Linked DNA regions of Oleomonas cavernae. The protein of the gene in region 3 interacts with the protein of the main gene of each other region in a pairwise test. Links are inferred from orthologs where the notes say so. Each region holds a gene or a part of one and is shown on either strand. Other genes may lie near its edges.

The links.
Region 1: the proteins of D3874_RS23325 (region 3) and glnK interact in binary tests that used the Escherichia coli proteins (3 or more experiments, as listed by UniProt). The link is inferred for Oleomonas cavernae from one-to-one orthologs.
Region 2: the proteins of D3874_RS23325 (region 3) and D3874_RS11010 interact in binary tests that used the Escherichia coli proteins (3 or more experiments, as listed by UniProt). The link is inferred for Oleomonas cavernae from one-to-one orthologs.

What each region holds. Positions count from the first base shown.
Region 1 is NZ_QYUK01000011.1:3,557,343-3,567,785, reverse strand. Bases 7,721-10,443 are described here. They hold glnK (P-II family nitrogen regulator), read right to left. Parts: upstream 9,390-10,443; coding sequence 9,051-9,389; downstream 7,721-9,050. Other genes in these bases: D3874_RS21125 (RsmB/NOP family class I SAM-dependent RNA methyltransferase), read left to right, coding at 9,680-10,443; D3874_RS21135 (ammonium transporter), read right to left, coding at 7,721-9,027. In the rest of the region: D3874_RS21185 (DUF1127 domain-containing protein), read right to left, coding at 1-17; D3874_RS31340 (LysR family transcriptional regulator), read left to right, coding at 122-658; D3874_RS31335 (LysR substrate-binding domain-containing protein), read left to right, coding at 655-1,014; D3874_RS21170 (MAPEG family protein), read right to left, coding at 1,044-1,454; D3874_RS21165 (winged helix-turn-helix transcriptional regulator), read left to right, coding at 1,537-2,028; D3874_RS21160 (nuclear transport factor 2 family protein), read right to left, coding at 2,025-2,477; D3874_RS21155 (hydrogen peroxide-inducible genes activator), read right to left, coding at 2,565-3,497; D3874_RS21150 (hypothetical protein), read left to right, coding at 3,724-4,299; D3874_RS21145 (long-chain-acyl-CoA synthetase), read right to left, coding at 4,433-6,274; D3874_RS21140 (cation diffusion facilitator family transporter), read right to left, coding at 6,468-7,379; more of D3874_RS21135, read right to left, coding at 7,579-7,720. UniProt on the Escherichia coli protein: Involved in the regulation of nitrogen metabolism. Regulates the activity of its targets by protein-protein interaction in response to the nitrogen status of the cell.
Region 2 is NZ_QYUK01000011.1:1,520,253-1,523,388, reverse strand. Bases 1-2,800 are described here. They hold D3874_RS11010 (P-II family nitrogen regulator), read right to left. Parts: upstream 1,670-2,800; coding sequence 1,331-1,669; downstream 1-1,330. Other genes in these bases: D3874_RS11005 (aminotransferase), read left to right, coding at 1,920-2,800; glnA (type I glutamate--ammonia ligase), read right to left, coding at 1-1,279. In the rest of the region: more of D3874_RS11005, read left to right, coding at 2,801-3,089. UniProt on the Escherichia coli protein: P-II indirectly controls the transcription of the glutamine synthetase gene (glnA). P-II prevents NR-II-catalyzed conversion of NR-I to NR-I-phosphate, the transcriptional activator of GlnA. When P-II is uridylylated to P-II-UMP, these events are reversed.
Region 3 is NZ_QYUK01000011.1:4,026,961-4,038,017, reverse strand. Bases 4,484-7,820 are described here. They hold D3874_RS23325 ([protein-PII] uridylyltransferase), read right to left. Parts: upstream 7,501-7,820; coding sequence 4,684-7,500; downstream 4,484-4,683. Other genes in these bases: D3874_RS23320 (hypothetical protein), read right to left, coding at 7,612-7,820; murJ (murein biosynthesis integral membrane protein MurJ), read right to left, coding at 4,484-4,665. Also shown: D3874_RS23350 (universal stress protein), read right to left, coding at 1-106; D3874_RS23345 (DUF2333 family protein), read right to left, coding at 156-1,133; D3874_RS23340 (HigA family addiction module antitoxin), read left to right, coding at 1,402-1,911; trpS (tryptophan--tRNA ligase), read right to left, coding at 2,064-3,062; more of murJ, read right to left, coding at 3,121-4,483; more of D3874_RS23320, read right to left, coding at 7,821-7,872; D3874_RS32210 (SDR family oxidoreductase), read right to left, coding at 7,901-8,356; D3874_RS32205 (SDR family oxidoreductase), read right to left, coding at 8,338-8,634; D3874_RS23310 (AraC family transcriptional regulator), read right to left, coding at 8,773-9,456; D3874_RS23305 (AAA family ATPase), read right to left, coding at 9,760-10,257; D3874_RS23300 (hypothetical protein), read right to left, coding at 10,412-11,057.

The DNA.
Region 1 (10,443 bases), 470 kb from region 3 along the record:
TAAGCGATGGTCGACATGGGGTTGATCCTTGATCTCGTGGGCATAAGATGTGCCCCGGGTGGCGCCGCCGCCAGGGAGTTCTAGTCATGAACTCATCAGCTTTTCTCATGAGGTCGGTGCGTTGATCGGTCGCGGCAACTTGCCCTCGCTGAATGCGTTGCGCGCCTTCGAGGTGGCCGGGCGCCTGCAGAGCTTCTCGAAAGCGGCGGGCGAACTGGGCGTGACCCAGGGCGCAATATCCCGCCAGATCAAGCTCTTGGAGGGGCAGTTGGGGATCGACCTGTTCCACCGCACGGCGACCGGCGCGGTGCTGACGGTCGAGGGGGCGAAATTCCTGCCGGTACTGACGCAATCCTTCCATCGCATGGCCGAGGCGGCGGCGGCCCTGCATGACGATCCGGGCAGGCTTGCGCTGGGCGCACCGCCCAGTTTCGGCATGCGCTGGGTGATGCCGCGGCTGTCGCGCTTCCAGGCGGAAAACCCGCGCATCGACGCCCGCCTGACCATCACCACCGACGAGATCGGCGACCTGCCCGGTTTCGACGCCGCGGTCCACTATGGGGCGACGCCGCCGCCCGGCTTCTATGCCCTGCGCCTGGCCGGCGAACGCCTGATCCCGGTGGCGGCGCCCCGGCTGATCGACGGCAACCCGCCCTGAAGGTCCCGGGCGACCTGGCCCGCCATACCCTGATCGACACCAGCGAAGATCGCCGCTATTGGCGGCTGTGGCTGGAGGTGGTGGGCCTCGACACGCTGAAGGGCGAGCGGGCGCAGGTGATCACCATCCTGGACATGGCCCTGCGGGTGGCCGAGCAGGGCCTGGGCGTCGCCATCGGCGACGTGCCGCTGATCGCCGACGATATCGCCCTGGGGCGCCTGGTGGCGCCGTTCCGGTCGAGGTGCCGTCAGGCTTCTACCATTGGCTGGTGGCCCGGCCCGAGGCCAAGGACCGGCCCAAGATCAAGGCCCTGTTCCGCTTCATGGAAAAGGAGGCCCAGGCGACGGCCCGGCTGAAACTGACCGTGCCGCCGCGTGGCTGAGGTTCAGTCGATGAAGAAGCCGGGGCCGGTGTGCACCAGCAAGACCATCAGCACGATGGTCGAGAGCGAGAACAGCGCAAAGCGGATCATCACGATGTTGATCGTGCCCTGTACCAGGCTGTGCAGCACCCGCAGGCCGACATAGGCCCAGCCGAGCAGGACGCTGAGCCCGTCCGCCTGGCCGCTAAGCTGAACCGCGAAGGCCAGGGCGTAGAAGATCGTCGGCTGTTCCATCAGGTGGTTGTAGTTTTCCGCCACCTGGCGAACCTCGGCGGGCAGGACATTCAGCGAGCCGGGATGGCGCGCGTCCTGCGGGTTGAGCCCGGCCTTGCTCATGGCCGGGATGCGCCTGGCATACATCCAGATCCAGACGAGCAGGGTCCAGGCGATCAATGTCACGATGGGGGCAAGCATGTCGGCTCTCTGTTCTTGTTCTTGCGCAACGGTGGCATAATACGACCGAGCCGTCGAGAGTCGCCGCGGGCGGGGAGGTTACATGGTCGCAAAGACGGACTTGAGCGGTTTCAACTGTTCCCTGGCTAGGAGCCTGGACATCGTCGGCGACTGGTGGACCCTGCTGATCCTGCGTGATGCCTTCCTGGGAGCGGATCGTTTCGGCGAATTCCAGGCCAGCCTGGGCATCGCCAAGAACATCCTGGCGCGCCGCCTCGAAGCCCTGGTCGACCAGGGGATGCTCGAGCGCGCCGGCACCGCGGCCCGGCCGACCTACTGGCCGACGCAGAAGAGCCGCGACCTGCTGCCGGCCATGCTGGCCCTGATGCAATGGGGCGATCGCTGGACCGCGCAGGGGCGGCCGCCGATGCGCGCCGTCGATCCGGCCGGCAACGAGATCGCGCCCGTCACCTTGCGCGATGCCGGGGGGAAGACTGTGCCCCCGGCCGATGTGCGCTTCGTGCCCGGCCCCGGCGCCACCCCGCGCACCCGGGGCTATATGGCCGCAGTTCAGGCGAAAGTCGCGGGCGACTAGCCGGTAATCGGTGTCGCCGCCGCGGCGGCGACGCCCTGCGCGGCGAGGATGCCCAGACTCTTCTCGATCCGCACGGTGTCGCAATAGACGTGGAAGGCCGTCACCCTGCCCCAGCGGATGGTGATGACGAAGGCGCCCTGGTTGGGCAGGGGCCTGCCTTCGCGGTCGAAGATCGTGTCGGTCCATTCGACGGCGGCGTGGCTGCGCCAGGGCGGGCCGCTGACGAACAGCTTCTTGATGTCGAACTTGATGCCGGGAAAGACGGCGGCCAGCCGCCGATACCATTCCTCGATGCGGGCGTGGGTCACCCGCCGGCCCGACATGGCGTGATCGCCGGCAAACCAGTGTTCGGCCTGCGGGTGAAACTGCCGGGTGATGAAGGGGTAATCGCCGGCGTTCAGGCGGCTGAAGACGGTGCGCAGCTTGCGCCTGAGGATGAAGTGATACATGCGGCATCCCCTCTTGCCGCGCCATGCGGGCAACGGTTGCAAGATAGCACTGTCGCCCGCATGGTGGCAATATGAAACCGATAAGGCTTACTCGGCGGCCATCGGGAGAAGGGCGGGGATCTGGGCCTCGTCCTGTGCCGGCTTCAGGCGGCCCAGGGCCTGGGCCAGGCGGCGCCAGCAACGCTCGCCCGTGGCACCCTTGCGCCACGCGATGCCGATGGTGCGGCCGGGCGCCGGGTCGGGCAGGGGGCGGACCACGGTGCCGTCGCCGACATGGCTTTCGACCGACACGGCCATGGCCGGCAGCAGGGTGATGCCCTTGCCCCGGGCGACCAGGCGCGACAGGGTCGAAAGCGAGGCGGCACGAACCGGCCCGCGCTTCTGGGTCTCACCGCACAGGCTCAAGGCCTGGTCGGCCAGGCAATGGCCTTCCTCGAGCAGCAGCAGGGTGCGCTCGGACAGATCGTGCAGCGACACCTGCGGGCTGCCGGCCAGGGCATCGTTGTCGGGCAGCAGCACGAAGAAGGATTCGGCAAAGGCGGTGGCGGTTTCCAGGTCGCGGCCCAGGGTGCCCTGGTCGGGTAGGGCCAGCAGGGCGGCATCCAGCGTGCCGGTGCGCAGGCCGGCAATCAGGTCGGCGGTGCGGCCTTCGACCAGTTCCACCCCCTCGGCGGCATAGGCGCCGCCGAATTCCACCGCGTCGGGCCCCAGGTAGGGGGCCACGGTGGGGATCACGCCCAGCCGCAGGGGCCGGGCCGCCGCCGCCACGCCCAGGGCGCGCAGGCTTTCAACCTCGTTGAGGATGCCGCGGGCCTTGGCGATGACCGCCTCGCCCAGCGCGGTCGGGGCGACGCCGCGGCGCGACCGGGTCAGCACCAGGCCGTCCAGCGATTGCTCCAGAAGCTGGATCTGGGCGGTCATGGCCGGCTGGCTGACATTCAGCGTCGTGGCCGCCTTGCGGAAACTCTGGTGGTCGGCCACCGCCACGAGATAGCGCAATTGGCGCAGCGAGATCGACATGATCATCCCTTCCTATCATTCGTTTGCATATGTGATTGGAATTCTTCCAAACAAGGCGGAAAGATCGCCGCAGCGGGCGATTCCGGCCGCTTGCCGGTGCCCAAAGCGTCTGCCGCCGATCGCGCTTGCACTGTCATGGTGCCCATCTAAGCCTATTTGCGAATGACTTGCAATTGCGTTCGCGAAACCGCTAGATTGCACCATGCAATTTGGGAAGGAATGCGGCATGCAGGACGATGACGGCGTCGGGCTGGCGACCACGCTGATACCGGCCGAGACGGCCCGGCGAAAACGGCCAGGGGCGGCACCGGTTCCTCGCCTGCCGGTGGAGCCGACGGTGCAAGACCTGCGTTTTGCCGGGCAGCTTGCCCTGTGGTCGCTGCGCCAGGGCCTGGCCCTGTTGAAGGGCGACAGCGATACCAGGCACCTGATCGAGGAAGCCTTCGCGGTGGCCGAGGTGCCGCGTGCCCTGGCGCCGCTCGAAGCGTTCCTGCGGATCGTCGCGGCCGGTGCCCTGCGCCCGGTCGAGCTGCGCAGCCCCCTGGTCGTCGCCCTGGGTCATGACGAGGCGGTGATCCTGCGGGCGCTCGCCGCCTGCCAGGCCGGCGAACCGGGTCTCGCCGGGGCGGTGCTGGGTGCCCTGCTGCCGCCCTCGGCCGCACGGGCCGCCGCCGCGGCCCTGGCCCATGTCGGCGCTGCCTTCGCCCTGCAGGGCCTGCGCCTGGCCGATGCCGACGACGGCCGCCTCTCGGCCTTGGAAGCCGTGTTCGCCCAGGGCGCGATCAGCGCCCGGGTGCATTGAGGCTGATTGCCCACCTCCCGATTTCGTCATGCCCGGCCTTGTGCCGGGCATCCACGTGAACTCGGTGAGGCCGGTGTCCACGTGGATGGCCGGGACAAGCCCGGCCATGACGGTTAGGTAATGTGTCGGGTGGCTAGAACCGCAGCCGTCCCGCGGTGATGTCCTCGTAGACCGCGGCCGTCAGCGGCTTGATGCCGCCCAGGTCCGGGTGGCGGATGTAGAGCGGCTCGGCGACCTTGCCGGGATCGAAGCCGTCCTTCACCAGGTCCACCTTGCGGTGCTTGAAGGTGCCGGTGATCTCCATCTCGGCCTTGACGCGGATGAAATAGGGCTGGGAATAGGCCGGCAGGGCCTTGCCGATGTGGGCGTGGAAGGCTTCCAGGTCGAGGTCGTCGCCCGCCACCAGCGAGGCCATGCCGGCGCGCCCGTCGGTGCCCGGCACCTGGACGCCGTAGACGTTCACCTCCTTGATGCCGGGGAAGGTCGACAGCGCCTCGGCCACCTCGGCGGTCGAGACGTTCTCGCCCTTCCAGCGGAAGGTGTCGCCGATCCGGTCGACGAAATAGAAGTAACCCTGGGCATCGCGGCGCATCAGGTCGCCGGTGCGGAACCACTTGTCGCCCTTGGTGAAGACGTCGCTCAGGATCTTCTTTTCGGTCTCTGCCTTGCCCTTGTAACCCTCGAAGCGCCCGACGGTCTTGTTGGGGTTCTGCGGGATCAGGCCGATCGTCTCGCCCGGCTCGTCGGGCGCGCATTCGATGCAGAAGCCTTGCGCATTGCGCACCGGCTGTTCGGTCTCGACGTCGAACTTGATGATCTTGGTGTTGAACACCCGGTCCAGATAGAACGGGATGCGGCCGATGGCGCCGACCTTGCCGTCGGCGTTCATCAGGATGACGTTGCCCTCGGTCGCGCCATAGAATTCGCAGACCCGGCCGATGTTGAAGCGTTCCTGGAAGGTCGGCCAGATTTCCGGGCGAAGGCCGTTGCCGCAGGCGACGCGGATCTTATGGGCCTTCTCCTTGGGGTGCTCGGGGCTGTTCAGCAGGTAGCGGCACAATTCGCCGATATACTGGAACAGGGTCGCGTCGTAACGCGAGACATCCTCCCAGAACTGCTTGGCCGAGAATTTGCGCTTCAGGATGACGGCGCCGCCGACCGACAGCATCGAGCCGACCGCGACGATGCCGCCGGCCGAATGATAGAGCGGCAGCACGCAATACATGCGGTCGCGCCAGGTCGCCTCCATCGCGCCGGCAAAGCCGTTGGAGGCCTGCAGGAAGCGGTAGTGGCTGATGTGCGCGGCCTTGGGATTGCCCGTGGTGCCCGAGGTGTAGATGTAGAAGAGGTTGTCGCGGCCCTTCAGCTTGGGCCGCGCGCTGCGCGGCAGTTGCGTCTGCGGCTGCTGCGCCACCGCCTCGTCGAAGCTCGCGGCCCCGGCCACCGTGCCGCCCTGGGCCCAGACCTTGGGCGTGGTTTCCAGCGAGCCGGCGATGGCGGTGAAGGCTTCGCCCAGCTCGGCGTCGACGATCACGTGCTTGGCCGCGGCGACGTTCAGGCCGTGGGCCAGGGGCCCGCCGGTCAGGTTGGTGTTGATCAGGGCGATGGTGGCGCCCGCCTTGGCCAGGCCGAACCAGGTGGTGATGTAGTCCGGCTTGTTGTTCATCAGGAGCGAGACGATGTCGCCCTTTGCGATGCCGATCGACTGGGCCCAGTGGGCGACCTGATTGGCCCGGGCGTCGAGCTCGCGCCAGGTGATCACGTCCTTGTCGAAGAAGATCGCCGGGCGGTTGATGCTGCGGCGGGCCTGCTGCTCCACCATGTCGACGACGGTATAGGTGCCGTCGAGCTTGGCCACGCGCACCCGGCGCAGCACGTCGAGCATGCCCCGGGCATAGCGCAGTTCCAGATTGGTGCGTCCCACGACGCCGGTCGGATCAAGCTTTGCCGCACTGTCCAGAATGCCGTTGAACATAGCGTCTCCCCTGGGCTTTGAGCGCTTTCCTATACCGATCGACCGGACCGGTCCAGCGCTTCATGATTATTTGTCATTTTAATAGGCGCGACAACGTGGGCCGGCGCCCGCGGCGTTGAGCGGCACGAAACGCAAAGCGACGGGAGACGCCGAACCAGACCGGCCCGCCCGCGTGGGGCGCGCGGGCCGTCGATCAGCCCTGTATCTGGCCTTGATAGCCAGAAGCGGGCGCCAGCGCCACTGCCTCGACATAGAAATGGCGCACCTCCGGGGCGACCGCCTTGACCGCGGCCTCGAGCGCGCCGATGGCCGCCTCGATATCGTCGCCGGAGAGGCCGCCGCGGAAGTCGAGCGAGACCAGCACGATCAGGTCATGGGGCCCGAAATGGACGCTCAGGATCTCGCCCACCGCCTCGATGCGGGGATCCCGGGCGACCGTGGCGCGGATGGCGTCGACAACCTCGGGCGCCGCACCTTCGCCGATCAGCAGGCCCTTGCACTCCACCGCCAGGATGACGGCGGTCAGCAGCAGCAGCACGCCGATGACGATGGCCGCGATGCCGTCGAAGACAGGCATGTCCAGCAGTTGCCCCAGCACGATACCGGCCAGGGCGACGACGAGGCCGGCCATGGCGGCGCTGTCTTCCAGGAGGACGGCGACCAGGCTGGGATCCTTGGTATCGCGAATCGCCCGGATCATCGATTTGCCGCCGCGGCCCTTGTTGAATTCTCCCAGGGCGACCGAGAAGGAATAGGCCTCGAACAGGATCGCTACGCCCAGGACGATATAGTTGACCAGCGGGTCGTGCAGTTCGCCAGGCTCGCTCACCGCATGGATGCCCTCATAGAGCGAGAAGCCGCCGCCTAAGGCAAAGATCAGGATCGCGACCAGGAACGACCAGAAATACAGCTCCTTGCCATAGCCGAAGGGATGGCGCGAATCGGCCGGGCGGGCGGCGCGGCCCAGGCCGTAGAGCAGCAGGAACTGGTTGCCGACGTCGACCAGCGAATGGATGCCCTCCGAGAGCATGGCCGACGAGCCGGTCCAGAAGGCGGCCGCGAACTTGGTCACCGCGATGCCGGCATTGCCCAGCGCCGCCGCAATGATTGCCTTTTTGATGAACCCGACATGCCGGAAGCCCCCGAACCCGATGTGCGGCGAGTGTACGGAGTCGGGCGCCTCTTGTGCAGTGCCAAAGAAAAAAGGGGAATGCACCGCACTCCCCCGTGCCCGCCGATACGACGGAAGACCAGGACATCCACTGCCTGGCCGGATCCGGTCGCCCGGACCCGGCCAGGGGTGATCAGTTGTAGGCGCGTTCGCCGTGCTCGGCGACGTCCAGGCCCTCGCGCTCGGCATCCGCCGGCACGCGGAGACCGACCACGACGTCGACGATCTTGTAGAGGATGAACGAGCCGATGCCCGACCACAGCAGGGTGATGCCGACGCCCTTGGCCTGGCGGATCACCTGGGTCAGGGTGCCGTCATAGATCGCGGGCAGGGCCGGATCCAGGTAGTTGACGATGCCGGCGCCGCCCAGGGCGGGATTGACCAGGATGCCGGTGGCGATGGCGCCGATGATGCCGCCCACGCAGTGGATGCCGAAGACATCCAGGCTGTCGTCGTAGCCGAGCGCGTTCTTCACCGTGGTGACGAAGAAGAAGCACACGATCGCGACGATGAGGCCCAGGATGATCGCCCCCATCGGGCCGGCGAAGCCGGCCGCCGGGGTGATCGCGACCAGACCGGCGATGGCACCCGAGACGGTACCCAGCAGGCTGGGCTTGCCCTTGATCAGCCATTCGACGATCAGCCAGCCGAAGGCCGCCGCGGCGGTGGCGACGAAGGTGTTGATCGCGGCCAGCGAGGCATAGGCGTTGGCTTCGAGGTTCGAACCCGCGTTGAAGCCGAACCAGCCCACCCACAGCAGCGCCGCACCGACCATGGTCAGGGTCAGCGAGTGCGGGGGCATCGCTTCCTTGCCGAAGCCGATACGCTTGCCCAGCACGAGGCAGCCCACCAGACCAGCGATGCCGGCATTGATGTGCACGACGGTGCCGCCGGCGAAGTCGATGGCGCCGAAGCCGAAGATCAGGCCAGCCGGTGCCTCGGCCGCGCTCGGGCCGCCCCAGAACCAGACCATGTGGGCGATCGGGAAGTAGATGAAAGTGACCCACAGGGCGATGAAGAGCAGCAGGGCCGAGAACTTGATGCGCTCGGCAAAGCCGCCGATGATCAGGGCCGGCGTGATGCAGGCGAAGGTCATCTGGAACATCACGAAGGTGAGTTCGGGGATGGCGACACCCTTGGAGAAGGTCTCCGACAGGGTGGTCACGTCGACCCCGGCGAGGAATGCCTTGCCCAGGCCGCCGACATAGTCGTTCATCGAGCCGCCGTCGGTGAAGGCCATGCTATAGCCGTACAGGCACCAGATGATCGCGACCATCGCGGTGATGGCGAAACACTGGGTCAGCACCGACAGCATGTTCTTGGCGCGCACCAGGCCGCCGTAGAACAGGGCGAGGCCGGGCACCGACATCATCAGCACGATCACGGCCGAGATCAGCATCCAGGCGTTGTCGCCCTTGTCGACGGTCATGGCCGGGGCCGCGGCGGCCACGGCTTCAGCCGCCGGGGCGGCGGCATCGGCCGCCGGAGCAGCGGCATCCTGCGCGAAGGCCGCAATCTCGGGCACCATTATCGCGGCGCCCGCTGCACCCAGCAGGAGGGGGAGTTTCCAGGACAGTTTCATATGAAGGACCCTCTCGTCGGCGCTCAGAGCGAATCTGGGCCGGTTTCGCCGGTACGAATGCGGATGGATTGCTGAAGGTCGACGACGAAGATCTTGCCGTCGCCGATCTTGCCCGTGTGGGCGGCCTTCTGGATCGCCTCGACGACCTGCTCGACGATTTCGTCGGCGACCGCGGCCTCGATCTTCACCTTGGGCAGGAAGCTGACGGTGTATTCCGCACCGCGGTAGATTTCGGTGTGGCCCTTTTGCCGACCGAAACCTTTCACTTCGCTGACCGTGAGCCCAGGCACACCAACGGCTGCCAGGGCTTCGCGCACGTCATCCAGTTTGAATGGTTTGATGACGGCCATGACGAGTTTCATGGGTGTTCCCCTCACGATTGACCTAAGGGCCGCGCCAGCCCGACAAACCCCCGAAAATGAAGGCCGGGCACGCTTACCCCGCCGACTAGGAGTCAAGAACCATGCCAATTCAGGGCCAAGGCTAATCCAGGGCCAATCATTGGCTGTGCGCGGGCCGATTATCGCCATGATTTGGCCAAATTGCTGCACAAAAGACCAGCAATGCACAAATAATGTGCAGCGTGCGTGCGCCGCAACCCAGGCTTTCCGCCCTCGCCTTGTGCAGTGCGGATCGCTAGTGTCGCGCCATCATGGCCGATCACAGAAAATCCCCTGCCGCGCGCGCCGCCGGCTTTCGTCCCCGCCAGCCCCGGCCCAAGCTCGAGGCCGAGATGGCGGCGGTGGTGCTCGACGCGCTGATCGCGATCGAGGCGGGGCGGGCGGCCGACAAGGTGCTGAAGGCGGCCTTCGACAAGCGCAAATGGCCGCCGCCGGCCCGTGCCCGGATCGCCAAACTGGTTCTGGGCCTGGTGCGCCATCGCCGGCAGATCGACTGGTGGCTGGATCACGTGGGCTCGCGGCCGGCGCCGCTGGCCCGCCTGGTGGCGGCCCTGGCCCTGCTCGACGGCCTGGACAAGCCGGGCATCAACAAGCACCTGCCCGACCTGCCGGCGCCCGAGAAGCGGGCGGCGGAGAAGCTGATCCAGCGCAGCCTCGATCATCCCGACCAGCCGGCCGCGGTGCAGGCCAACCTGCCCGACTGGCTGATGAAGCCCTTTGCCCGCCGGTTCGGCACCAGCCTGGCGGCCGAGGCGGCCGCCCTGTGCGGCGAAGCGGGCCTGGACATGCGTGTGAACACCATCAAGGGCACGCGCGACGCCGCCATTGCCGCCCTGGCCGAGGACGGCATCATCGCCTGGCCCACGCCCCTGTCGCCGGTCGGCCTGCGGGTCGACGGCCGGCCGCCCATCGCCCGCAGCCGCGCCTGGCGCGAGGGCCTGGTCGAGGTCCAGGACGAGGCCTCGCAGCTTGCCGCCCTGGTGCTGGGGGCAAAGCCCGGCGAACGGGTGCTCGA
Region 2 (3,136 bases), 2.5 Mb from region 3 along the record:
AGCGGCCCTTGTCCAGGGCTTCCAGCGCTTCGCGCAGGGAGCCGCAGACGGTCGGGACCTGGGCCAGTTCTTCCGGCGGCAGGTGGTACAGATCCTTGTCCATCGGCTCGCCGGGATGGATCTTGTTCTGGATGCCGTCGATGCCGGCCATCAGCATGGCCGAGAACGCCAGGTAGGGGTTCGCCAGCGGATCGGGGAAGCGCACTTCGACGCGCTTGGCCTTCGGGCTGGTGCCGTAGGGGATACGGCACGAGGCCGAACGGTTGCGGGCCGAGTAGGCCAGCAGCACGGGGGCCTCGAAGCCCGGAATCAGGCGCTTGTAGCTGTTGGTGGTCGGGTTCGTGAAGGCGTTGATTGCCTTCGCGTGCTTGATGATGCCGCCGATGTAGTACAGGCAGGTGTCCGACAGGCCGGCATACTTGTCGCCGGCGAAGGTCGAGTTGCCGCCCTTCCAGATCGACTGGTGGACGTGCATGCCCGAACCGTTGTCGCCCTTGATCGGCTTGGGCATGAAGGTCGCGGTCTTGCCGTACTGATAGGCGACGTTCTGGACCACGAACTTGTAGATCTGGATGAAGTCGGCGGCGCGCACCAGGGTGGTGAACTTGATGCCCAGCTCGTGCTGCGAAGCGGCCACTTCGTGGTGGTGCTTCTCGATCGGCAGGCCCATCTCGCCCATGACCGACAGCATCTCGCCGCGCATGTCGTTCAGGGTGTCGACCGGCGGCACCGGGAAGTAACCGCCCTTGACCGCGGGACGGTAGCCGAGGTTGCCGCCCTCGAAGGACTTGTCGGTGTTGTAGGGGCCTTCGATGTCGTCGATCTCGTACGAGACCTTGTTCATCGCGACCTTCCACTTGACATCGTCGAACACGAAGAACTCGGCCTCGGGGCCGATGTAGACGGTGTCGCCCAGGCCGGTGTAGCTGACATAGGCCTCGGCGCGCTTGGCGACCGAACGCGGATCGCGGCTGTAACCTTCACCGGTCGCAGGCTCGAGAATGTCGCAGAAGATCACCAGCGTGGGCTGGGCACAGAAGGGGTCGATGACCGCGGTCGCCGGATCCGGCATCAGGATCATGTCCGACTCGTTGATCGGCTTCCAGCCGGCGATCGACGAGCCGTCGAACATGGTGCCGTCGGTGAACAGGTCCTCGTCGACCACGCTCTCGTCCATGGCCAGGTGCTGCCACTTGCCCTTGAAGTCGGTGAAGCGCAGGGAGACGTACTTGATCCCCTTGTCCTTGATAAGCTGTAGGACGGTCTTGGCGTCTGACATGGTCTCAGATCCCGGTTGGTGGTTGGTTCAAGAAACTTGGGTGGTTGGAAATCAGATTGCATCCGTGCCGGTTTCACCGGTGCGGATACGGATAGCCTGCTCGACGGGGCTGACGAAGATTTTTCCATCGCCGATTCGCCCGGTCCGGGCGGCCGTCTGGATGGCCTCGATCGCGCGGTCGACGAGATCGTCTTCCAGCACGATTTCCAGCTTCACCTTGGGCAGGAAGTCGACGACATACTCGGCACCGCGGTAGAGCTCGGTATGGCCTTTCTGGCGCCCGAAGCCCTTGGCCTCGGTCACCGTGATGCCCTTGAGCCCGACTTCGTTCAGCGCTTCCTTCACTTCGTCGAGTTTGAACGGCTTGATGATCGCCTCGATTTTTTTCATCGCACCTGAATCGCCTTGGCAGGTTTGGACGGCCTGAACTGCCGCCACGCTTCATATGCACGGGGCGTGCCAACGGGAGGTGGTCATCGATTTCGAGTACGCCTCAGAGCAGAACGGGCAGGTCCCAGACCCGCGCTGTCTAAATTGTGGGCGGACTGGCTAAATTTTGTGCAATTTGGGGGCCTTGTGCGCGAGCATTCGGGCATAAGACCCCGTGGAAGGCGATTTGCCGCGACGCTATGATCCGGCCATGAAAGCGCTCAACCCTCATTTCGCGTCCCTGGGGACGACCATCTTCACCGTGATGTCCGCCCTGGCGGTCGAGCACGATGCGATCAACCTGGGCCAGGGCTTCCCCGACGAGGACGGGCCGGCGGATCTGCGTGCGATCGCCGCCGGGGCCGTGGCCGACGGTCCCAACCAGTACCCGCCGATGATGGGGGTGCCGGCGCTGCGCCAGGCGGTGGCCGATCACGACCGGCGCTTCTACGGCCTCGACTACGACTGGCGGACCGAGACGCTGGTGACCTCGGGCGCGACCGAGGCGCTGGCCGCGGCCCTTTTCGCCCTGCTGGCGCCGGGCGACGAGGTGGTGCTGTTCGAACCGCTCTATGACAGCTATGTGCCGATCATCCGTCAGGCGGGTGCCATCCCGAAGTTCGTGCGCCTGTCGCCGCCCGACTGGTCGATCCCGCCCGGCGCGCTGGAGGCGGCCTTCGGCCCGCGCACCAAGCTGGTGCTGTTCAACACCCCGATGAATCCCACGGCCAAGGTGTTCACCGGCGCCGAACTGGAGCGGATCGCCGGCCTCGCCCGGGCGCACGACGCCTATGTCCTGTGCGACGAGGTCTACGAGCACCTGGTGTTCGACGGCCACCGCCACCTCGCCATCGCGACGCTGCCGGGCATGCGCGAGCGGACGGTGCGCATCGGCTCGGCCGGCAAGACCTTTTCCTTCACCGGCTGGAAGGTTGGCTATCTGTCCGGCCCGGCCAGCCTCATCGGGGTGATCGGCAAGGCCCACCAGTTCCTGACCTTCACCACCCCGCCCAACCTGCAATTGGCGGTGGCGGCGGGCTTGAACAAGGACGACGGTTATTTCGAGGGGCTCGGGCAGAGCCTGGCCGCCAAGCGCGACCGCCTGGCCGAGGGCCTCCAGGCGGTGGGCTATCGAACCCTGCCTGTGGAAGGCAGCTATTTCGTCACGGTCGATATCACCGGCGTGGGGCCGGCGCTCGACGATGCCGAGTATTGCAAGTGGCTGACCGCCACGATCGGTGTCGCCGCGGTGCCGGTCAGCGCCTTCTACGCCGATGCCGACCCGCCCCGCCACCTGATCCGCTTCTGCTTCTGCAAGCGCGACAGCGTGCTCGACGCGGCCATCGAGCGTCTGCGCATCGGCCTCAAGGCTGCGGCTTGACGGGGCGGGACGGGCGGCGTATACGCATCGGCCTCTGTGGCGGGCGT
Region 3 (11,057 bases):
CGGCATAGCGCAGGGCCAGGCGACACTCGGGCGTGTCGTCCACCACCACCAGGAACTTGCGGACGCTATCGGCGCCTGGCGGCACCGCGGGCGTGGTCTCGCTCATGTCAGGCTCGCTCTGGCTGGATCGATCCAGATGGTGCCATCGCCGCGCCTCACTTGTCGAGGATCGCGGCGATCTCGCGCAGTTGGGTGCGCGCCCGCAGCAGGAAGAAGCCCTGGGCGACCAGATGGTTGGGCAGGAACTGGCCGTCGAGCTGGCCGTTCCAGACCATGATGGGATGGAACATCGCCGTCTCCTCGAGGCTGGCGATGGCTTCGTCCCAAAGCGGCGCCAGGCCGCGCTCGGTGATGATCTGGTCGAAGTCCTGGCGCAGGCCCTTCATGATCAGGAAGTAGCCATAGGCCTCGCCCTTCACTCGGTAGAACAGGTCGTCGCAGGTGAAATCGAAGATGTTGCCGCTCTCGTCGCGGATCTGCTTGTCGAGGGCGGCCGAGATCGAGCCGACGTCGAGCGCGATGCGGGAGATCGCGGCCTGCAGGTTGTCGGCCCGCCGGTCGAACACCGCCTTGCCGGCGGCGACATTCGCGTTGTAGGCGTTCAGCGCGCGAATGCCGGCGCGGTACTGTGCCTCGGAGGTTGCGGTCGGCAGGATCGAGGTGGAGAGGTCGAAGACCCACTTGGTACCGGAGTACTGCAAGGTGCTCAACGCCTCGGCCAGGTCCTTGTCGACTTCGCCCGAGCCGCGCACGCGGCCGATCTGGTCGCGCAGCTCGATGGCGAAGGTCGCCACCGCATCGACGATGCCCTGCTGGAAGTTCGGCATGTTGTCGAGCGCGCCCGACGGGAAGAAGAACGGGTCGTTGGCGACCCAGCCGTTCACATTCACCTCGCGGTCGACCAGGGCGGCGGCGACCGCCACGGCCCGGCTGGCACCGGGGGGGACCATCGATGTTGCAGGCGCGAAGGACAAGTCGTCGTCGACCTTGTGGGCGATCAGCATGCCGATGGGATAGTACAGCAGGAGGATCGCGGCGATAATGATTCCAAGGGTTTGCCAAACCCAGCGGCGGCGCCACAGGCCGCTGAAACGGCCGCCGCCACCCTCCGTGAAGACCTTGCTGCCGGCCATGATCGCCCCCTGGTTTGCAGTATCGGTGCCAATAGTCACGAGGTCGCGGGCCGGGTCAAGTCGTGCCGCAACGCGGTATCCATTGCTTATGTAACTCAAATGGTCTAGGCATTTAGGTGCGATCGGGGTTACCTTATGTAATGCCGTGGTGTAAACGGCGCGGGTTTGCCGGTAGCGAGAGCACGCCGGAACCTCAATCCCGGTTGAACCGCACGGGGTGGTTGCCCGGGCAAATTCTATTCGGAACGCGACAGGGGGCACGAAGCACATGGCCGCTAAAGGCAAGAATACGGTTGTCGGGCCGTCTCATCCCGGCGTCAACATCGCCGATGCGGTGCTGGCAAAGCTGGGCCTGACCCAGGATCAACTGGCGAAGCTGACCGGCGTTTCCCGCCGCACCATCAACCAGCTGGTGAATTTCCGCCGCAATCTGACCGCCGACATGGCGCTCCGCATTGCCAAGGTTACCGGCACCTCGGCCCGCGAATGGCTGGAACAGCAGATCGCCTACGACCTGCACCAGACCGAGCAGGCGCTGTCCAAGATCCTCGCCAAGATCCCGCATGCCAGCTCCAAGCCGGCCAACCCGACGCCCAAGCCCGCCCCCAAGGCGGCGAAGCCTTCGGCCAAGCCGGTGGCGAAGGTGACCAAGGCCAAGCCGGCGGCCAAGCCCGCCGCCGCCGTCGCCAAGGCTGCTGCCAAGCCCGCGACCAAGGCGGCGAAGGCCAAGCCCGCCGCGGCCAAGCCGGCGAAGAAGGTCGCGAAGAAGAAGAAGTAGAAAGAGCCCTCTCCGCCCTTCAAGGGGGGAGAGGGTTGGGTGAGGTGGGTGGTCGGCTTAGGGCGCGACTGTGCCCGCGACCACCTCACCCTCCCGTCGCTCACGCGACAGGCCCCTCCCTCTCCCCCGCAAGCGGCGGAGAGGGGATGAACTCAGAGGAAGCCGACGATCCGCTTGGTCTCGGCCAGGATCGGTGCGGCGATCGCCGCCGCCCGCTCGCCGCCCTGGCGCAGCACCCCGTCGACATAGCCGGGATCGGCCACCAGGCGGCGCATCTCGCCCGTGATGGGCGAGAGCACGCTGACCGCGCGTTCGGTCAGGGCGCGCTTGAAGTCCGAAAACTGCTTGCCGGCAAAGGCGGCCACGACATCCGCCAGGCTCTCGTCGGCCAGCGCGGCGTAGATCGTCATCAGGTTGGCCGCCTCGGGCCGCGCAGCCACCTCCTCGACCGTCTCGGGCAGGGGCAGGGGATCTGTCTTGGCGCGGCGGATCTTCTGTTCGATGTCGTCGGGACTGTCGGTCAGGTTGATGCGCGACTGGTCGGACGGGTCCGACTTGGACATTTTCTTGGTGCCGTCGCGCAGCGACATGACGCGGGTCGCTTCCCCCAAGATCAGCGGGTCGGGCGCCGGGAAATGTTCGACGCCGAAGTCGTGGTTGAACTTCTGGGCGATGTCGCGGGCCAACTCCAGGTGCTGCTTCTGGTCCTCGCCCACGGGCACGTGGGTCGCCTTGTAGGCCAGGATGTCGGCCGCCATCAGATTGGGATAGGCGAACAGGCCGACCGAGGCATTCTCACGGTCCTTGCCGGCCTTTTCCTTGAACTGGGTCATGCGGTTGAGCCAGCCCATGCGGGCCACGCAATTGAAGATCCAGGCGGTTTCGGCATGGGCCGAGACCTTGGACTGGTTGAACAGGATCGAGGTCGTGGGATCGATGCCGGCGGCGATCAGGCTGGCCGCGACCTCGCGGATGGCGCGGGTCAGGTCGGCCGGATCCTGCCAGACTGTGATGGCGTGGAGATCGACGACGCAATAGATGCACTCGTGGTCGTGCTGCAGCTTCACCCAGTTGCGGATGGCGCCCAGGTAATTTCCCAGATGCAGGTTGCCGGTGGGCTGGACACCGGAAAAGACGCGGGGCTTCGACATGGGTGAGGTGCTCGTTGCTGTTGTCGCGAGGTGTTATGGCGCGCCCGGCACCGGCCGGTCAACCAAAGCGAAGCAGCCGCTTGAGGTCGGCGAGCCCGATCGCCCCGGTCGCCAGCGCCGCCAGCAGGAAGGCCAGGCCGCCGCTGCCGACCAGGAACAGCAGGGTACCGATCCGCCACAACAGGTCGCGGGCGAAGAAGGGCCGGGCCAGATATTCCAGGCCCAGCAGGACGACCACCATCACCGCCGTCGCCAGGACCAGGCGCAGGCTGCGCGTGATCAGCCGGGTATCGGGCACGAAATAGCCGCGGCGGTGCGAGGTCAGGCCCAGTTGCCCGACATTGACCCAGGCCGCGACCGTGGTGGCGATGGCCAGGCCCACATGTTCCAGCGACCACAGCAGCGACAAGGCGACCACCAGGTTGGCGATCATGGCGATGATCGCCAGGCGTACCGGGGTGCGGGTGTCCTCGCGGGCATGGAAGCCGGGCGTGAACACCTTGGTCGCGACGAAGGCGGGCAGGCCCAGGGCGAACATGGCCAGGGCATCGGCCGTCGCCCTGGTATCGCCGGCGGTGAAGGCACCGTGCTGGAACAGGACACCGATGATCGTCTCGGGCAGGGTGACCAGGGCCGCCGCCGCCGGCAGGGTCAGCAGCAAGGCCCCTTCCAGCGCCCGGTTCTGGCTGTGCAGCGCCTGCTCCATGTCGCCCTTGGCAAGCTGGCGCGAGAGGATCGGCAGCAGCGCCGTCGAGACGGCGATGCCGATCACGCCCAAGGGCAACTGGTTGAGCCGGTCGGCATAGAACAGGAACGAGACCGCGCCCGAAGGCAGCAGCGACGACAGGATCATGTCGACGAAGACGTTTACCTGATAGACACCCGCCCCCAGCACGGCGGGCATCAGCAGGGTGAAGAAGCGCCTGATTTCGGGGCTGACGCGCGGCCGGTAGAGGCGCAGCGACAGGCCCGCGCGCTGCAGCGAGACGGCCAGCCACAGGAATTGCGCCATGCCGGCGATGGTCACCGCCACCGCCTGGGCGTGGGCCGGCTCGAAATGCCGGGCCGGGCCGATCAGCGCGCCGATCAGGATCAGGTTCATCACGATCGGCGTGCCCGCCGGGGCGGCGAAGCGGTGATGGGCGTTGAGGATCGCCCCCATGAGCGAGACCAGGCTGATATAGGCAAGATAGGGGAAGGTCAGCCGGGTGAGTTCCACCGCCAGGGCGAACTTGGCCGGATCGGCGGTGAAACCCGGCGCCAGGACGTGCATCGCCTCGTTGGTGAAGACCATCACCAGGGCGACGAAGCAGGTCACCACCAGGGTCAGCAGGGTGCCGATCTGGCCGGCGAAATAGGCCGCCCTGGTTTCGCCGTCGGGCCCGCTCAGCAGCCGGGAATAGAGCGGCACGAAGGCCGCATTGAAGGCCCCCTCGGCAAACATCGCGCGCAGGAAATTGGGCAATCGGAAGGCGATGATGAAGCAGTCCGCCGCGACACCGGCGCCCAGCACGGCGGCAAACAGCGTATCGCGGACAAAGCCCAGAATCCGGCTGCCCATGGTGAAGCTGCCGATGGTGGCGACGGACCGGAGCAGAGCCATGGCGCGGGACGGGATCCTTCAGCGGGTCGCGGCGCGGCGCGGCCGGGCCGCGGTGTCCGCCCCGGCGGGGCCGGCGCCGACGACCGTCACGCTGCCGGCGGGCGGCGGCGTCAGCACGTCGATCAGGCGCCGCTCGATGGCTTTGAGCTTGCCGCCGTGGCGCACCTTGTGGCCGAACAGGTCGGAGACATAGAAGACGTCGACCGCGCGTTCGCCATAGGTTGCGATATGGGCCGAGCGGATGGTCAGGTTCAGGCCGAACAGGGCGCGGGTCAGCTCGAACAGCAGGCCCGGCCGGTCGCGGCCGTTGACCTCGATCACCGTCATGCGGGTCGAGGCGTTGTTGTCGATCAGCACCCGGGGCACCACGGTGAAGTTCATGGTCCGCTTCGACGGTGCCGCCCGGCCTTCCAGAATCTCGCGCGGGCGCACGCTGCCCATCAGCACCTGCTCGATGGTGGTAGAGAGCTTGGCCAGGCGTTCGGGCCGGTCGAACGGGTCGCCCTCGGCGTCCTGGATGGTAAACACGTCGAGCGCCATGCCGTCATGGGTCGTGAAGATCTTGGCGTCGACGATCGATGCCCCGCAAACCGAGATCGCCCCGGTCACGCGGGCGAACAGGCCGGCGTGGTCGGCAGTATAGAGCGTCACCTCGGTCACGGCGCGGAAGCGGTCGATGCGGGTCGCCAGGGTGAGCGGGGCATTGTCGCGGTCGGCTTCGCGGATCAGGCGGGCATGGCGCTCGATCGAGGGGGCGTCGGTCGACAGGAAGTAGCTGTCGGGGCAGCGGCGGAAGAAGGCCTCGATCTCGTCCTGGCGCCAGTCCTTGAGCCGCGCGCTCACCTCGGCGTGGCCGCGGGCCAGCCGGTCGCGCCCGGCGGTGACATGGCCACCCGACAGCAAAGGCTCGGTCTCGTGATAGAGGGTGCGCAGCAACTGGCCCTTCCAGCCGTTCCAGATGCCCGGCCCCACGGCGCGGATATCGGCGACGGTCAGCACGATCAGCAGGCGAAGCCGCTCGGGGCTCTGCACCAGTTCGGCGAAATCCTGCACCGTCTTGGGATCGGTGATGTCGCGCTTGAAAGCGGTGTTCGACATCGCCAGGTGGTAGCGCACCAGCCAGGCGACGGTCTCGGTCTCGGCCTCGGTCAGGCCGAAGCGCGGGCACAGCCGCTCGGCGATCTCGGCCCCCACCACCGAATGGTCGCGGCCGCGGCCCTTGGCGATGTCGTGGATCAGCACGGCGCAGTACAGCACCCGGCGCGACAGGATCTTGGCGACGATCTCGTCGGCCACCGGGTGTTCCTCGGCCAGTTGCCCGGACTCGATTTGATGCAGCACGCCGATCGCCCGGATGGTGTGCTCGTCGACCGTGTAGACATGATACATGTCATATTGCATCTGGGCGACGACACGGCCGAAATCGGGCACGAAGCGGCCGAAGACCCCGGCCTCGTTGAGGCGGCGCAGGGCAGTCTCGGGGTCCTTGCGGCTGGTCAGGATGTCCAGGAACAGTCGGTTGGCCTCGGGGTCGGCGCGCAGGGTGGCGTCGATCCGCTTCAGGTTGCGCGTAATCAGGTGCAGCGCATGGGGGTGGATGTCCAGTTCCTGGCGCTGGGCCACCTCGAACAGGCGGATCATGTCGATGGGGGCAAGCTCGAACTGGGTGTCCTCGATGACGCTCAGCCGGTTGCCTTCCTGGAGGAAGCCTTCCAGTTTCTTGGCGCGCTTGGGGATCCGCAGCAGCTTCAGCCGCGACGAGCGCCCGCGCGCCTGCTCTTCCAGGTTGGCGCAGAAGATGCGGGTCAGGCTGCCGACGTCCTTGGCCACCAGGAAGTAGTGCTTCATGAAGCGCTCGACACCCTTGGTGCCGGCGTGGTCGGTATAGCCCAGGCGCCTGGCCAGTTCGGGCTGGACATCGAAGGTCAGGCGTTCCTCGGGCCGGCCGGTGACGAAGTGCAGGTGACAGCGCACATCCCACAGGAAATTCTCGGCCTTGACGAAGCGGCGGTATTCATCGGCCGAGAGCACGCCCTTGCCGACCAGGTCGGCGGCGTCGTCCACCTTGTGGATGTATTTGGCGATCCACCACAGGGTGTGCAGGTCGCGCAGGCCGCCCTTGCCCTCCTTCAGGTTGGGCTCGACCGTGTAGCGGGAATCGCCCATGCGGCGGTGGCGGTCGTCGCGCTCGGTCAGCTTGGCTTGCAGGAAGTCGGTCCCGCTGCCCGCCATGACGTCGCGGGTGAAGCGGTCTTTCAGTTCGGCATAGAGCAACTGGTCGCCCCACAGCCAGCGCATCTCCAGCATGGCGGTGCGGATAGTCTGGTCCTGCTTGGCCAGGCGGATGCACTCGTCGACCGAACGGGTGGCATGGCCGACCTTCAGCCCCAGGTCCCACAGCAGGTAGAGCATGAATTCGATCACCTGCTCGTGCCAGGGCGTCTCCTTGTAGGGCAGCAGGAACAGGAGGTCGACGTCCGAACCCGGCGCCAGCTCGCCCCGGCCATAGCCGCCCAGGGCGATCAGGTCCAGGCGCTCGCCCGCCGTCGGGTTCACGATCGGATAGAAATGGCCGACGGTGAAGTCGTGCAGGGTGCGGATGATCTGGTCGACCAGGAAGCACAGGCCGGCGGCGGTCTCGCGGCCGGTCGCCTCGGTCGCTTCCAGGCGGCGGCGGCATTCGGCCCGGCCGGCGGCCAGGGCGGCCTTGAAGATCTGCACCAGGCGGATGCGCGTGGCGGCGTTGCCCAGTTTCTCGGCGGCCATGGCATCAAGCGTCTCGACCAGCTCCTTGCGGTCGATGATCGTGCGGCGATGCTTGACGGCGATATCCATGCGTTCCTCGGGCTCTTTCCGCCCCTATAGGTAAGGCATGGCCAGTCCGCCGTCGACGGGGCGATGGCAGAATTGACGCCAGGGCGGGGCTGGCGCCGCCCCGCGGTCTTTTCAGGTGCTCATCGAGACCTCGAAAGGAACCGAGACGTCGATCAGGGCCGGCGCCTCGCTGATGAAGCTGTGCAGGTCGGACGGTGTCGAATGACGGGCGACCAGCCACAGCTGCGGATCCTTGGCCGAGCGGCGGATATCGAAGTCCGGGCTGCTGGCCGCCCGGTGCGGGGGCTGGGCCAGGGCGTGCAGGCGGCGGCCCAGTTCCTCAGCCTGGCCGGCCTTGGCCCGGACAAAGGCGAGATTGATCGGTTGGGGCATGGTCGAAATCCTCATGGGTCTTGGGGGGTCAATTGAGGCCGGCGGTGGGGCGGACGATGATCTCGTTGACGTCGACATCGGCCGGCTGTTCGACGGCAAAGGCAATGGCGCGGGCGATGGCGTCGGGGCCGATCGCGATCTTGCGGTATTCCTGCATGGCGGCGCGCGCGCCGGGATCGGTGATCGAATCGGCCAGTTCCGAGGTGGTGACGCCGGGCGAGATGGTGGTGACGCGGATGTCGTCGTTTTCCTGGCGCAGGCCGTCGGAAATCGCCCAGACGGCGTATTTGGTGGCGCAATAGATCGCCGCGGTGGGCACCACCCGATGGGCGCCGATCGAGGCGACATTGATGAACTGGCCCCAGCCCTGGGCCTTCATCACCGGCAGGCCTGCGGCGATGCCGTTCAGCACGCCGCGGATGTTCACGTCGATCATCCGCTCCCATTCCTCGACCTTGAGTTCGCTCAAGCGCGACAGGGGCATGACCCGGCATTGTTGACGATGACGTCGACCTGGCCGAAGGACTCAACGGCAAAGCCGATGAAGGCCTCGGTGTCGGCGCGGCTGGTGACGTCCAGCGCCCGGAAGCGGGCCGAGCCGCCGGCCGCGCTGATCTCGGCCGCCAGGCTCTCCAACCGGTCGGTGCGCCGGGCACCCAGCACGACATGGGCGCCGCGGCGCGCCAGTTCACGGGCGGCGGCTTCGCCGATGCCGCTGCTGGCCCCGGTGATGGCGATGACTTTTCCCTCGATGCTCGACATGGTCGGGTCCCTTGCTGCGATCCGGCGGCGGACGGTCCGTCGCGGTGACAGGGACGATTATTGCCCGATCCTCCAGGCAAGCGTTAGACCAGGGCTACACCGTTCTTGCCCGATCCTCCAAAGTGCGGGCGGCAGGGTTCAGACCGGTACCCCAGCATCGGGCACGGCGCGCAGGCGGGCCATGTCGCGCAGGGGCGGGGCGCCGAACAGGCGGCTGTATTCGCGGCTGAACTGGGACGGGCTTTCATAGCCCACGTTGAAGCCGGCGGTGGCCGCATCCATGGCCTGGCCCAGCATCAGGCGGCGCGCCTCCTGCAGGCGCAACTGCTTCTGGTATTGCAGCGGGCTCATCGAGGTGACCGCCTTGAAATGCAGGTGTAATGCCGAGGGGCTCATGCGGGCCTGGGCGGCGACGTCTTCGATGCGGATGGCCTCGCTGAAATGGCGCTTGATCCAGCCGATCGCCCGGTTCACCTGCTGCAGCTTGCTTTCGGTCTTGGCGATCTGGCACAGGCGCGGGCCCTGGTCGCCGAGGAACAGGCGATAGAGGATTTCCCGCTCGGCCAGGGGCGCCAGGACCGGGATGTCGCGCGGGTTGGCCAGCAGGCGCACCAGGCGGATCGCCGCGTCCAGCAGTTCAGGGGTGACGTCGCTCAGCGCCAGGCTGGTGCCCGGCGTGTCGCCGGCGGCGGCCCGGTCCAGGCCCAGTTCCATCATCATCGCCCCCAGCATGCCGGCGTCGAGATCGAGGCGGAAACACAGGTAGGGCTGCGCCGGCGTCGCTTCGATCACCTGGCCGACCACGGGCACGTCGACCGACACGACCAGGAACTTCGCCCGCCATAGAAATGGACCTGGTCGCCCAGGATGACCTGCTTGCGGCCTGAGCGACAATGCACAGGGCCGGTTCCTGCAGGGCATGGATCGGCGCGCTAGGCCGCGAGGCCCGGATCAGCGAGACGCGGGGGATCGCGGTCGCGGCAACGCCGTCCTGATCGGTGTATTGCCCGATCAGGGCGGCCAGTTCGTTCGCACCGGTCACGGCAATGCTCCTGAGGGCGAGGATTTGCCGATATTACCGGAAGGCGCCCGGCCACGGATATCCCGGTTGGCCGCCATTCTTGCCTAATTCTCCAAGATTGCCAAGTTGAAGCCTTCCGCGGCGGTGGGGGCGACGAAGTAGCTGGTGATCAGGTCGAATTCCGCCTCGCTGGCGGCGAAGTCATGCGCGCCGGCCAGGTTGCGGGCCTTGAGCCGAGCCTTGCACACGGCATCGGGGACATCGAGATAGTGCAGCTGGTGGTCGGCTCCGGCCGCCTCGAAGATGCTGCGCATCCATTGCCGGTTGGCCAGGGTGTTGGCGGGGAAGTCGAGCACCACCGACAGGCCGGCCCGCAGCAGGGTCTCGACATGGCCGCCCATGACCGAGCGCAGGCGCGCGGCGTTGCGGACATAGTCGGCGACCGAGGCTTGCTCGCCGGGATAGAGCCGGGCCAGCCAGTGATCCTCGCTGATCAGGACGGTGCCGGGCATGGCCGACAGGCGGGCGCAAAGGGTGGATTTGCCCGCGGCGATCTTGCCGCAGACCAGATGCAGGGTGGCCAGATTCAGGGTGGCGGGCATGGTTTCCACAATCCTTGTGGCGGGGCATCGATTGGCGATGCCGGATCTGAACGAAACGGCGACGAACCCGGCCTGGCGTTCAGGCCGGGTTGTTAATTCGGCCGCCTTGCCGGGCGACCGCCGTTTGCCGATGCAGATCCATGGGCCAAGCCTATCAGCGCGCGGCCGCGGCGAGCAAGCGCCGTTCCGCGCGGCTCAGGTCCAGCCGCCGCAGGGCTTCGTCCAGATAGACCCGGGGCTCGCCGCCCCGATGCTCGACCGGTTCGATGAGGAAGATCCATTGCCTGCTCTGGTCGCGCACGGTCAGGGGATATTCCCCGAGCAGGCGGCTGGTGCCGCGACGCTCGTTGAGCAGGACGGTCGGGCGCAGGCGCAGGGGCCGCCCGCCCAGCATCCGCACCTGCCGGGCGCGCTGCAGGCTGCGGCTGATCACCAGCGGGATCTGGATCAGCAGAACCACCGCCAGCGTGGCGAACAGACCGAACGCGAGCAGTTCCAGGCCTTGCCGGTCCAGGGCGTAGCGGGTGGTAACCAGAGACGGGTCATCGGCGCTGCGCACGAATTCCATCGGCACCTCGCCCATGATGCGGCCGAACCAGACATGGGTGAGGTCGCGCACATAGGGCACGCCGTCGACCTCGTAGGCGACCGACATCCAGCAGCCCGAGACCACGAAGATGGTGCGGCACTCGCCCACTGGCGGTCGGGTTGGGACGACCGTCACCGGCGCCTGCGCGATCTCCAGGTCCGCCATGATCCTGCCCAGCCCGCCACCGGTCACCAGGTAGATAGCGAACAGG